Regions from separate parts of the Pseudomonas sp. PME37.24/025 genome, predicted to be linked through region 2. Evidence: predicted binding sites of a transcription regulator. Region 2 holds the regulator's gene; each other region holds the start of a gene.

What was found. The regulator sigma-54, encoded in region 2, starts transcription at its own class of promoters, with help from an activator protein. The targets are predictions, from matches to a motif close to ANTGGCATNNANNTTGCTNT.
Positions count from the first base shown of each region.
Region 1: ACZ3HH_RS15200 (circularly permuted type 2 ATP-grasp protein) is a predicted target of sigma-54. The motif match lies at 1,797-1,816, and genes of this name have one in related genera.
Region 3: glnK (P-II family nitrogen regulator) is a predicted target of sigma-54. The motif match lies at 2,138-2,157, and genes of this name have one in related genera.

Region 1 covers NZ_JBVHNK010000007.1:304,100-308,265, forward strand. Annotated here, with positions in the region: gene ACZ3HH_RS15195 (alpha-E domain-containing protein) at 1-341, opposite strand, end outside; gene ACZ3HH_RS15200 (circularly permuted type 2 ATP-grasp protein) at 354-1,763, opposite strand; gene ACZ3HH_RS15205 (ribonuclease E inhibitor RraB) at 2,267-2,608, opposite strand; gene ACZ3HH_RS15210 (hypothetical protein) at 2,823-3,056, opposite strand; gene speE (polyamine aminopropyltransferase) at 3,279-4,154, opposite strand.
Region 2 covers NZ_JBVHNK010000012.1:123,771-127,936, reverse strand. Annotated here, with positions in the region: gene rapZ (RNase adapter RapZ) at 1-691, opposite strand, end outside; gene ptsN (PTS IIA-like nitrogen regulatory protein PtsN) at 694-1,158, opposite strand; gene hpf (ribosome hibernation-promoting factor, HPF/YfiA family) at 1,171-1,479, opposite strand; gene ACZ3HH_RS21965 (RNA polymerase factor sigma-54) at 1,559-3,052, opposite strand; gene lptB (LPS export ABC transporter ATP-binding protein) at 3,237-3,962, opposite strand; gene lptA (lipopolysaccharide transport periplasmic protein LptA) at 3,962-4,166, opposite strand, start outside.
Region 3 covers NZ_JBVHNK010000022.1:40,348-44,513, reverse strand. Annotated here, with positions in the region: partial or broken gene ACZ3HH_RS28540 (YifB family Mg chelatase-like AAA ATPase) at 1-135, opposite strand, end outside; gene ACZ3HH_RS28535 (HigA family addiction module antitoxin) at 450-713, shown strand; partial or broken gene ACZ3HH_RS28530 (BRO-N domain-containing protein) at 725-1,247, opposite strand; gene ACZ3HH_RS28525 (accessory factor UbiK family protein) at 1,685-1,945, opposite strand; gene glnK (P-II family nitrogen regulator) at 2,361-2,699, shown strand; gene ACZ3HH_RS28515 (ammonium transporter) at 2,735-4,072, shown strand.

The DNA.
Region 1 (4,166 bases), on a different contig from region 2:
GAGTTGATGTTTTCCCACATGTCCGCGGTGATTCGCCCACGCACCGCATGGGCGCTGGCTCGCGCGGCACCGAGGCAGCTGTAGATGCTCGCCGGGTTGGCCGCATCCAAAGCAAAAAAATGCAGCAGCCGTTCGGCATGCAGATCGCCGTGACGTTCCAGGTAATCGTCCAGAGTGCCGGTGATCAGCAACGGCATGGCGAGTTCGTGCAAGCCGTCGCCACGACCGTCCTGAGGCATCAATGACAGCGAATAACTGATGTCGAGCATCCGTGCGAGGTTTTCCGCCCGCTCCAGGTAACGCGACATCCAATACAGATCCGAGGCAGTTCTACTTAACATGGCAGGCTTCCTTCAATCCTCGACCACCCAGGTGTCCTTGGTTCCGCCGCCCTGGGAGGAATTCACCACCAGGGAGCCTTCGCGCAAGGCGACACGGGTCAAACCGCCGGGCACAACCCGGGTTTCGCGGCCAGACAATACAAACGGACGCAGGTCGATATGGCGTGGCGCGATGCCGTTTTCGACAAAGGTCGGACAGGTCGATAAAGACAACGTCGGTTGGGCGATGTACGCGTGGGGCTTGGCTTTGATCCGCTCACGGAAAGATTCGATTTCCGCCGCCGTCGCCGCCGGCCCCACCAGCATTCCGTAACCACCGGAGCCCTGGGTTTCCTTGACCACCAGCTCTGGAAGATTGGCCAGCACGTGGGACAGTTCAGAGGGATTACGACACTGCCACGTTGGCACGTTCTTCAGGATCGGCTCTTCATCCAGGTAGAAACGAATCATGTCCGTGACGAAGGGATACACCGACTTGTCGTCCGCGACCCCGGTGCCGATGGCATTCGCCAGCACCACATTGCCGGAACGGTAGGACGACAACAGTCCTGGAACGCCAAGCATCGAGTCCGGGTTGAACGCCAATGGATCGAGGAAGGCATCGTCGAGGCGACGGTAAATCACATCGACGGCTTTCGGCCCGTCGGTGGTGCGCATGAACACCTTGTCATCGCGCACGAACAGGTCCGCGCCTTCCACCAATTCAACGCCCATTTCCCGGGCCAGAAACGCATGCTCGAAAAACGCACTGTTGAAGCGCCCCGGCGTCAGCACCACCACGCTCGGGTTGTCGATCGGGCTGGAGCTTTTCAGGGTGTCGAGCAACAGGTTCGGATAGTGGTCGATCGGCGCGATGCGCTGGGCCGCGAACAACTCGGGGAACAATCGCATCATCATCTTGCGGTCTTCGAGCATGTAGCTCACGCCGCTAGGTGTACGAAGATTGTCTTCGAGCACGTAGTACGTGCCGTCGCCATCGCGCACCAGGTCGACGCCGGAAATGTGCGAATAGATATCGCGGTGCAGATCCAGCCCTTGCATCGCCAACTGATATTGCTCATTGGCCAGCACTTGCTCGGCCGGGATGATGCCGGCCTTGATGATGCGCTGCTCGTGATAGAGGTCGGCAAGGAACATGTTCAATGCCTTGACCCGCTGAATGCAGCCGCGCTCGACAATCCGCCATTCGCTGGCGGGGATACTGCGGGGAATGGTGTCGAAGGGAATCAGGCGCTCTGTCCCTTGCTCATCACCATAGAGCGTGAATGTAATCCCGGCACGATGAAATAACAGATCGGCCTCGCGTCGCCGTTGTGCCAAAAGCTCGTCAGGCGTTTCGGCCAGCCAACGGGCAAACTCCCGATAATGCGGGCGGACCTGGCCGCCGGCATCGTACATCTCATCAAAATAGGTGCGGATCATGCCGTACTCCTTGTCACTCCGGACATCCAGGCCTTCGCAAGGCCCGTGCCATCGGCATAAACGCTTTGATATCAATCAGTTGGAGAATGGCGCTGCACGCACCGCACCAATCCTGTGCGGTAAATGCCCCAACCTGATCGCCCCCGCTTCATGGCGAAGCAATGCTGTCGCCTATCAGCAGCATAGCCAGAGTTGATTTCACTGCCCGGGAGGCGATGTGGATAATCGGCGCATTCGCTGGAAAGATGACCGAACTTCCCTTTTAGCCGCCTGTTCAGGCGGCTTTTTTTTGTCCGTTTGAAATGTTGTGAAATAAAAGCAGGATAAAAGATCGCAGCCTTCGGCAGCTCCTTGGGGGTGCATGCCCTCCCAATTGAGAAACGCCATCCCAACGCAGGAGCTGCCGCAGGCTGCGATCTTTTGATCCTGCTTTCTAAAACCCACAAACGAAAACGGCCGACCCATAGGTCAGCCGTTGCTGAGTGTTGTCACTGTTCATAAAGTTATGCGAGTAACCCTCGTACCTCCTGCTTGACGCCCCATCCTTCGATGATACCGCCCAGAGGCTCGACCACCGCCTCGAAGTCCTGCTCAAAGTCGCCGATCCCGTCGTAGGTGGCGTACATCACTTTGCTCAGTTCCAGATGCCACGCGCCGTCGTCGCGCACGCTGATCTGGGCATTCAAGGATTCACCACTGAAATGACCTGCCGCCCTGCGTGCCCGCTCCTCGTCCGGAAAAATGGCGTAGAACTCGATGGGATGGAATCGTGAAAAGTCGAAACCGCCTTCTTTCATGCGGCGCAGCACGCTGCTGCTGATGTCTTCTTGATAGGCTGTGCTCATGAAACGTCCCCCTCAGACTGATGGATAGACTTTCCGTATTCCCTGCACGCGCAACCGAGTGGTGCGCGCGATGCGGCAACCTCGTTGCCGGTGGGAAGCAAGCATGTAGCTGACAAGACCAGACCTTAGCGATCCGTTCGCTGATCTCGCTTGCAGAGTAGCCTTAAGACAGAGGCGCTGCCAAGGTCTGGTTGTGAATGTGACAAGAGGTGTATCAGATCGGGGTAATACTGATGATTTCAATGCTGTTCTGGGATTTCAGGCTTTTGACGGTCGGATCATCGGTACGCCCCTCCAGATCATTGAGATCCAGTTCGGCAGCGACCGGCAGGCACCGGGCGCGAATGAGTTTGGCGGCCTGCTCGCTGTTCGGGCATTCCTCGCACTCGAAGAGTTCGTCCACTGTTTCACCGTGATCATCCACGAAAGTGATTTTCCACTTTTGCATCGGTGCCTCCTCGATAAGACCCATGGATGGGCTTACAAGTATCTGGACTTTTGCCCTGAGTGATCGTTCAAACGGATTACGGCGTAGAAGCATGAAAAACGCAGATCCTGTGGGAGCGAGCCTGCTCGCGAAAGCGGTGTATCAATCGACATATTTATCGACTGGTCGACCGCCTTCGCGAGCAGGCTCGCTCCCACGAGGGGTTATGCGTACATCTTGAGTTTAGTCGTTGCTTGGCTTGTTCACTGCTTGCAGCACGTATTGCGGCAAGGCGAAGGCACCGATGTGGATTTCCGGGTTGTAGTAGCGGGTGATGATGCCGCTGCCGGCGAACCGCTGTTGCAGGGTTTCGCGGGACAATTTGCGATAGGCGGTATTGGTTGCGCCCCAAGCGAAGGTCATCGCGCCACCGATGTAGGTCGGCACGGCCGCCTGATAGAAGTGCCAGTCCGGAAACAGGCTGCGCAGTCGACCGGCGGTGGTTTTGACTTCTTCGATTTGCATGAACGGGGTGCCGTTCTGGGTCACCAGAATACCGCCTTCATTCAGGCAGCGACGGCAAGCCTGGTAGAAGTTTTCGGAGAACAGCACTTCACCCGGGCCGATCGGGTCGGTGGAGTCGGAAATGATTACGTCGAACTTTTCGGTGGTGGTGGCGACGAAACGCATGCCGTCGTCGATCACCAGGTTCAGGCGTGGATCATCGAATGCCCCCTTGGAGTGGTTCGGCAGGAATTCCTTGCACATGTCGACCACGGTGCCGTCGATCTCGACCATGGTGATGTGCTCGATGCTGCGATGCTTGGCCACTTCACGCAGCATGCCGCCATCGCCGCCGCCAATGATCAGCACGCGTTTGGCGGTGCCATGGGCAAGGATCGGCACGTGGGTGAGCATTTCGTGGTAGATAAATTCGTCGGCTTCGGTGGTCTGGATCACGCCGTCCAGCGCCATTACCCGGCCCATGCGCGGGTTCTCGAAGATCACCAGATGCTGGTGTTCGGTGCGCACTTCGTGCAGCAGTTTTTCCATGCGAAAACGCTGGCCATAGCCTTCGTAGAGGGTTTCCAGGTACTCGCTGGTTGGGGTATTGCTCATGGGAAGTGCTCC
Region 2 (4,166 bases):
GGTAGGAGGAAATGTCCTGGAACATCTCTTCGACATCCGGCTGCGCCGCTAGGTACTCGGCCACCGGTTGATCGAGCCCGGACTGTGCCCGTAGCTCCGGCTTCCAGTAAGGGTTGGGCAGGCAGCGCACGTCGAACACCAGATCGGCGTCCACCGGCATGCCTCGCTTGAAGCCGAAAGATTCCACCAGGAACGCAGTGCCCGGTTCCGGCTGATTCAGCAGGCGCAACTTGATGGTATCGCGCAGCTGATACAGGTTCAGATTGGTGGTGTTGACCTTGAGGTCAGCCAGATCGGCAATCGGCCCCAGCAGATTGGTTTCGTCCTGTATTGCCTCCGCCAGCGAGCGATTGGCGCTGCTCAGCGGGTGACGACGGCGGGTTTCCGAAAAGCGTTTGAGCAAGGTCTCTTCGTCGGCGTCCAGATACAGCACATCGCACTGTATATGCCGGCTGCGGACCTCTTCCAGCAATTCGGGGAACCGTGACAGGTGGCTTGGCAGGTTGCGGGCATCGATGGATACGGCCACCAGCGGTTGTGCCAGTTCGGTGTGAATCAGCGCGCGTTCGGCCAGTTCCGGCAGCAAGCCGGCAGGCAGGTTGTCGATGCAGTAATAGCCGTTGTCCTCGAGAACATCGAGGGCGGTGCTTTTACCTGAGCCGGAGCGGCCACTGACAATGATCAGGCGCATGATTAGTGACCGTTCTGCTCGTCCAGGACAACCTGATACAAGGCTTCGTTGCTCGGGGCGCTGCGCAGTTTTTCACGCACTTCCTTGCGATCCAGCATGCTGGCGATCTGGCGGAGCAATTCCAGGTGTGCATCGGTGGCGGCTTCCGGGACCAGCAGCACAAACAGCAGGTCAACCGGGGCGCCGTCAATGGCGTCGAAATCGATAGGGGCTTCCAGGTGCAACAGCGCACTGATTGGCGAGGTGCAGCCTTTAAGCCGGCAGTGGGGAATGGCGATGCCGTTGCCGAAACCGGTAGAACCGAGTTTCTCACGGGCAATCAGGGCCTCGAAGACGTCCTGCATTTCCAGATCCGGTACTTCGCGGTGGATGAGGTTGGCAATTTGCTCGAGGGCTTTCTTTTTACTGCCACCCGGCGCGTTCACTTGGGAACGGCCGGGGGTCAGGATGGTTTCTAGTCGGATCATGGATTGGGAGTGTTAACGACCGGTCGCGCCCTGGAGGAGGCTCTGGGTCTTTTCCTTATGCTTTTTAAGTTGGCGATCCAGCTTGTCGGTCAGCAGGTCGATGGCGGCATACATGTCCGTATGCTCGGCATTGGCGACCACTTCTCCGCCGGGAATATGCAGCGTGGCTTCGATCTTCTGCAGCAGTTTTTCGACGTTCATCGTGACTTGCACATTGGTGATCTTGTCGAAATGCCTCTCTAATCGGTCGAGTTTTTCGCCGATGTAGGTGCGCAGAGGTTCGGTCACTTCCAGTTGGTGTCCACTGATGTTGACTTGCATACAGCTTCTCCTTCGTTGCCAGTGCATAAAGCGGCAGGCAGAAATGCCTGCCACTGGAACGCTGTGGCGAGCCCGGCGGTTACATCAACCGCTTCCGTTCGCTGGAAGGCGCGATCCCCAGGGATTCGCGGTACTTGGCGACGGTGCGACGGGCTACCTGAATGCCTTGTGCCTCCAGTAAACCAGCGATCTTGCTGTCACTCAACGGCTTTTTCTGATTTTCCGCGGCAACCAGTTTTTTGATGATCGCGCGGATCGCCGTGGACGAGCATTCACCGCCTTCGGAGGTACTGACGTGGCTGGAAAAAAAGTATTTCAGTTCATAGATGCCCCGTGGGGTATGCATGAATTTTTGCGTGGTCACCCGTGAAATCGTCGATTCGTGCATGCCCACCGCTTCGGCGATGTCGTGCAGCACCAGCGGCTTCATGGCTTCGTCACCGTATTCAAGAAAGCCGCGTTGATGCTCGACGATCTGGGTGGCGACTTTCATCAGGGTTTCATTGCGGCTTTGCAGGCTTTTGATGAACCAGCGAGCTTCCTGCAGCTGATTACGCATGAACGTGTTATCAGCGCTGGTATCGGCGCGGCGCACGAAACCGGCGTATTGGGCGTTGACCCGCAGGCGTGGCACCGATTCCTGATTCAGTTCCACCAGCCAGCGCTCGTTGTCCTTGCGCACGATCACGTCGGGAACGACGTATTCGGCTTCGGTGGACTCGATTTGTGAGCCCGGGCGCGGGTTGAGGCTCTGGACCAATTCGATGACCTGACGCAGTTCATCTTCCTTGAGCTTCATGCGGCGCATCAGCTGGCTGTAGTCGCGACTGCCGAGCAGGTCGATGTAATCGGTGACCAGACGCTTGGCCTCGGCCAGCCAAGGGGTCTTGGCGGGCAGCTGACGCAGTTGCAGCAGCAGGCATTCACCGAGGTTGCGGGCGCCGATGCCAGCGGGTTCGAATTGCTGGATGCGGTGCAGGACGGCTTCGATTTCGTCCAGTTCGATGTCCAGTTCCGGGTCGAAGGCTTCGAGGATTTCCTCGAGGGTTTCGTCCAGGTAGCCCTGATTGTTGATGCAGTCGATCAGGGTCACGGCGATCAGGCGATCGGTGTCGGACATCGGTGCCAGGTTCAGTTGCCAGAGCAAATGGCTTTGCAGGCTTTCACCGACCGATGTGCGGGTGGTGAAATCCCACTCGTCGTCATCGTTGCTCGGCAGGCTGCTGGCACTGGTCTGGTAGACGTCTTCCCAGGCCGTGTCGACGGGCAATTCGTTGGGGATGCGCTCGTTCCAGTCGCCTTCCTCAAGGTTATCCACCGTTGGGGCGGTTTCCTGGTAGGAGGGTTCCTGAATGTCGGCGTTGGGTTTCTGTTCGGCGCTATCGGCCAAGGGGTCGGCGTTATCGAAGTCGTCGCCTTCTTCCTGGCGTTCGAGCATCGGATTGGACTCCAGGGCCTCCTGGATTTCCTGTTGCAGGTCCAGGGTCGACAATTGGAGCAGGCGGATGGCCTGTTGCAGCTGCGGTGTCATCGTCAGCTGCTGGCCCATTCTCAAGACTAGCGATGGTTTCATGGCAGGGGCTTAACACCTTATTCGCCGGCGCACATGCGCCATCCACTACAGAGCGCCGAAGCGCCAAACATAAGCAAATTATATGCCCGAAACTGAAGTGTTTGCCTAGAGCGCTGTAACAATAAAAACTTATTGATTTTTTATTGAAGCGAGCGCGCTCTCGGCGACCCGGGCACCTCAGTGCTTACAGGCGGAACTCATGGCCCAGATACACTTCCTTGACCAGTTCATTGGCCAGGATGGTGGCAGAGTCGCCTTCAGCGATCAGTTGGCCATCGTTGACGATGTAGGCGGTTTCGCAGATATCCAGGGTTTCGCGGACGTTGTGGTCCGTAATCAGTACGCCAATGCCTTTGGCTTTGAGGTGATGGATGATCTGCTTGATGTCGCCCACCGAAATCGGGTCCACGCCGGCGAAAGGTTCGTCGAGGAGGATGAATTTCGGATTGGTGGCCAGTGCCCGGGCGATTTCCACGCGGCGGCGTTCACCACCGGACAGGCTCATGCCGAGGTTGTCGCGGATGTGGTGGATGTGAAATTCCTGCAGCAGGCTTTCCAGCTCCTGGCGACGACCAGCCTTGTCGAGTTCCTTGCGGGTCTCGAGGATGGCCATGATGTTGTCGGCCACCGACAGTTTGCGGAAGATCGACGCTTCTTGCGGAAGATAGCCGATACCTGCCTTCGCACGGCCGTGCATCGGCTGGTGGCTGACGTCCAGATCATCGATCAGTACGCGACCCTGATCGGCCTGCACCAGGCCGACAATCATGTAGAAGCAAGTGGTTTTACCGGCACCGTTGGGACCAAGCAGGCCGACGATCTGACCGCTGTCGATGGACAGGCTGACGTCGCGCACGACCTGGCGGCTCTTGTAGCTCTTGGCCAGATGCTGAGCTTTCAGAGTTGCCATTACTGGGCCTTTTGCTCGTCGGTTTTCTTCTTCGGCTGGATCACCATGTCAATGCGAGGACGTGCCTCAGTGACCTTGTTACCCGTGGCGCGACCGGCGCTCGCAAGCTTTTTGACCGTGTCGTAGACGATTTTCTCGCCTTGGGTGACGTTGTTGTCCTTGTCGATGACTTTGGCGCGATCGATCAGCACGACGCGGTTTTGC
Region 3 (4,166 bases), on a different contig from region 2:
GCTTTCCTTTACGGCGGCTTCGGGCAAACCGACCATGGTCAGCGACGGCAAACCGTTGGCCAGATGCACTTCGACGGTGACGGCGGGCGCTTCCACGCCGACCTGGGCGCGGCTGTGGACGATGGAGAGAGACATGGTCGTTCCTTGAACTGTACAGGGACCGCTTCCTGCGGTTTTTGAAGGGTAGTCGTGGGCGGGTGATTTAGCGTGGCATCGGAGTAGCCAAACTTTCGCAGGATGTTGCTGGGGCGGTGAGATGACTCCAGTCAGTTAAGTCGTAACGCAAAGGTTATGTCGCGGCTGGTATTTAGGCGTAATCAGCCGCGAGAGCTGCTTTTTGTAGGACCGATCTTGGACAAATGAAGGACTTCGGTGAAAACTCACGGACGCACTTGTCGGATCGAGGTGGCTGCTTATGATCACAGCTGATCGAGCCCTCAGGAGGGGAAATGAGCAATTCTGGAATGCGGCTGATTCATCCTGGCGAAATCCTGAAAAAGGAGTTTCTTGAGCCGCTGGGTATTACAGTGGATGGTTTTGCTAGTTCGTTGGATGAGGTCGGGGATGACGTGAGAGCCCTTGTGATGCAGGAGAGAGGTATCAGTCCTGAGCTCGCAAAGAAGCTCTCGCGCTACCTGAAAACCACGCCTGAGTTCTGGCTAAACCTGCAATCGACCTACGATCAGCGCAGAGCCGAAATCGAGCGTGGTTGATCTTCGGCTACTTAAAAAGATTGCAGTACCCGCGAAGCACGCTTCCACCACGGCGCATTGACAGTACTTCGCGGTCGTTCCTCATTCGGTAACATCTGCGGAACATCCTGCAACCGAATCCACGGCTGGTTATTCCAGTGCAGCAAACTCAGCGACATTTCCGGCCAGTTCAGCAGGCTCAGTATTGGGCGTTCGGTTGAGGTGGGTTGTTGGGCGTCTCTGAGGGCGGGGACGACGTCGTGGGTTAGCCATTCGCGCAGCGCCCGATATTCGGGGGCAGTAGTGGTAGACGAGTAGTGCGTAGACGCCGGATTCGCTGATCAGCAGGGTGTTTTCGATGCTGCCGTGGATGAGCATCCGCAATGACTGGTGTTGGTCGGTGTCGAGTTTTCGGACGGCGCGTTCGTCGAGATAGAGGCGTAGGAGGCGGCCGAGGTCGCGGGCGCTGAACCAAGGTTGGTTTTGTAGAAGGAGAGCGTGGAGGTGGAGTTTGTGGCGGGTGAAGACGTGAGGAATCAGATAGTTTTCGTCCATCGAGCAGTTCTCGGGATCAAATGAAGAAAACTGCCTCTGATCGTCGCCAAACGAAAAGGGTGGCAGCCATGCGCGGGTTGGCGAACCGGTGACGCCCGAGAACCGGCAGACTCGAAGGTCTCCCACGCATAGCCGCCATAATTCGAGATGGGAATAAATTCCTCGGTCGAATGTGGTCGCGGTGCGTCGGGGTCTTCCGGGTCGCCAAACCCAGAGCTGATTATTCAGCTGGGATGAGCATAGAAACCGGAGGCATTGCGGCGCAATCGGACGGCGGTGGTTTTGTTGTAGGAAGGTGCTTGGATTTTTGAGTGCTTAAAGATCAAAAGATCGCAGCCTTCGGCAGCTCCTACAGTTGAATCTGAAGGTCGTTCCGACCTTATCGCGAGCAGGCTCGCTCCCACAGTGGATTGGGTTTCACCGTGGGATCTGCGGTGTTACTCGACTGGTGGATTCAGCTTCGCTTCCAGCTCCGCCACCTTCGCCTCAAGACTTTCCAACCGAGCCCGGGTCCGTGCAAGCACGACCATCTGGCTATCAAACTCTTCCCGGCTCACCAGGTCCAGCTTGCTGAAGCCGCTCTGCAACAAAGCCTTGAACTGGCTTTCGATTTCGCTTTTTGGCAGTGGGGTGTCGCCGCTGAAGAGGCGGGAGGCGGTGCCGCTCAGGGCGTCGAGGAAGTCTTTGGGCGCGAGCATGGGAAATGTCCTGTCAACAATGGCGGGCAGTGTATCACGCAGTGTCTATAGTCAATCTCGGCAGCTGCGATGCACGCTTTTCGCGCAGTCGAGTGGGCGGTCGCGCACTGTTGTTGTGCGTAACCGTCGCGTCAATTGGGCGAAAGGGTCTTCGGCAGCGGCCAAGCACTTGAAATCAATGGGTTTTGGATAGATGGCAAGCTTTCTGCTTAGTCGCTGGTGACCCATGCACTGATGCAGTCGCTGTGACGAATGCAGTGCGCCAAGCGGAACGGGGGAGTTTCGTGCGGAGTGGTTCGCTGGCGTCGGACGGGCAGGTAAGGCCGACGATGCGTTACAAAGCCAGGCACTGCGCTTAGACTTGAGTCGGGTTTGTTTTCCTGGGGCAAGTCCACCAATTCGGGAGAGAGTTTTCATGAAGCTAGTCACTGCCATCATCAAGCCGTTCAAACTGGACGACGTGCGCGAGTCACTGTCCGAGATCGGCGTGCAGGGCATTACCGTTACTGAGGTCAAAGGCTTCGGTCGGCAGAAGGGTCACACCGAGCTGTATCGCGGCGCGGAGTACGTGGTCGATTTCCTGCCAAAGGTGAAGATCGATGTCGCCATTGACGACAAGGATCTGGACCGGGTTATCGAGGCGATAACCAAGGCCGCCAACACCGGCAAGATCGGTGACGGCAAGATCTTCGTGGTCAATCTGGAACAGGCGATTCGCATCCGTACCGGCGAAACCGATACCGACGCAATCTAAGCCGCCACAAACCCAACGCCCCAGGAGAAAACAATATGACTCTGCGTAAATTCGCAGGGCTAGGAGCCCTGTTGTCCCTCGTAATGCCCGGCCTGGCCATGGCGGCAGACGAAGTGGCGGCCCCAGTCCTCAATTCCGGCGATACCGCCTGGATGATGACCTCGACAGCCCTTGTGCTGTTCATGACCATTCCCGGCCTCGCGCTGTTCTACGGCGGCATGGTTCGCTCGAAAAACATTCTTTCCGTGATGATGCAGTGCTTCGCCATTACCGGTCTGATCAGCATTCTGTGGGTCATTTATGGCTACAGCGTTGCGTTCGACACCACCGGCATGGAACAGGGCGTCATCAATTTCAACTCGTTCTTCGGGAGTCTGAACAAGGCCTTCCTCGCCGGCATCACGCCTGCGAGTCTGACCGGGCCTGCGGCGCTGTTCCCTGAGGCGGTGTTCGTCACCTTCCAGATGACCTTCGCCATCATTACCCCAGCACTGATCGTCGGTGCCTTCGCCGAGCGGATGAAGTTCTCCGCCATGCTGGTCTTCATGGGGATCTGGTTCACTCTGGTTTACGCACCGATTGCGCACATGGTCTGGTCCGGTAACGGCGGCCTGTTGTGGGACTGGGGCGTGCTCGACTTCGCGGGCGGCACTGTCGTGCACATCAACGCCGGTGTGGCCGGTCTGATTTGCTGCCTGGTATTGGGCAAGCGCAAAGGCTTCCCGACCACCCCGATGGCTCCGCACAACCTCGGCTACACCCTGATGGGCGCCGCGATGCTGTGGTTCGGCTGGTTCGGCTTCAACGCCGGTTCCGCTGCCGCCGCCAACGGCACCGCCGGCATGGCGATGCTGGTCACCCAGATCGCCACCGCTGCTGCGGCGCTGGGCTGGATGTTTGCCGAGTGGATCACCCACGGCAAACCAAGCGCACTGGGTATCGCTTCGGGTGTAGTGGCCGGTCTGGTTGCAATCACTCCAGCGGCAGGCACCGTGGGCCCGATGGGCGCTCTGGTGATCGGTCTGGCGGCGGGCGTGGTGTGCTTCTTCTGCGCCACCACCCTGAAACGCAAGCTCGGTTATGACGATTCCCTGGATGCCTTCGGCGTGCATGGTATCGGCGGTATCCTCGGCGCAATCCTGACCGGTGTGTTCGCGGCACCGTCGCTGGGCGGTTTCGGCACCGTTACCGACATCGCTGCTCAAGTCTGGATTCAGTGCAAAGGCGTGGGCTTCACGGTGATCTACACCGCGATCGTTACCTTTGTCATCCTCAAGGTCCTGGACGCCGTCATGGGGCTGCGTGTCACTGATGAAGAAGAGGCGGTCGGCATCGATCTGGCGCTTCACAACGAACGCGGCTACAACTTGTAAGCACGCGCATAAAAAATTTGCCCGGCTTGCCGGGCATTTTTTTGTCTGGGATTTGTCAGTGGAGGAAGGGCTGAAAGGTTTTTTCATACACGTT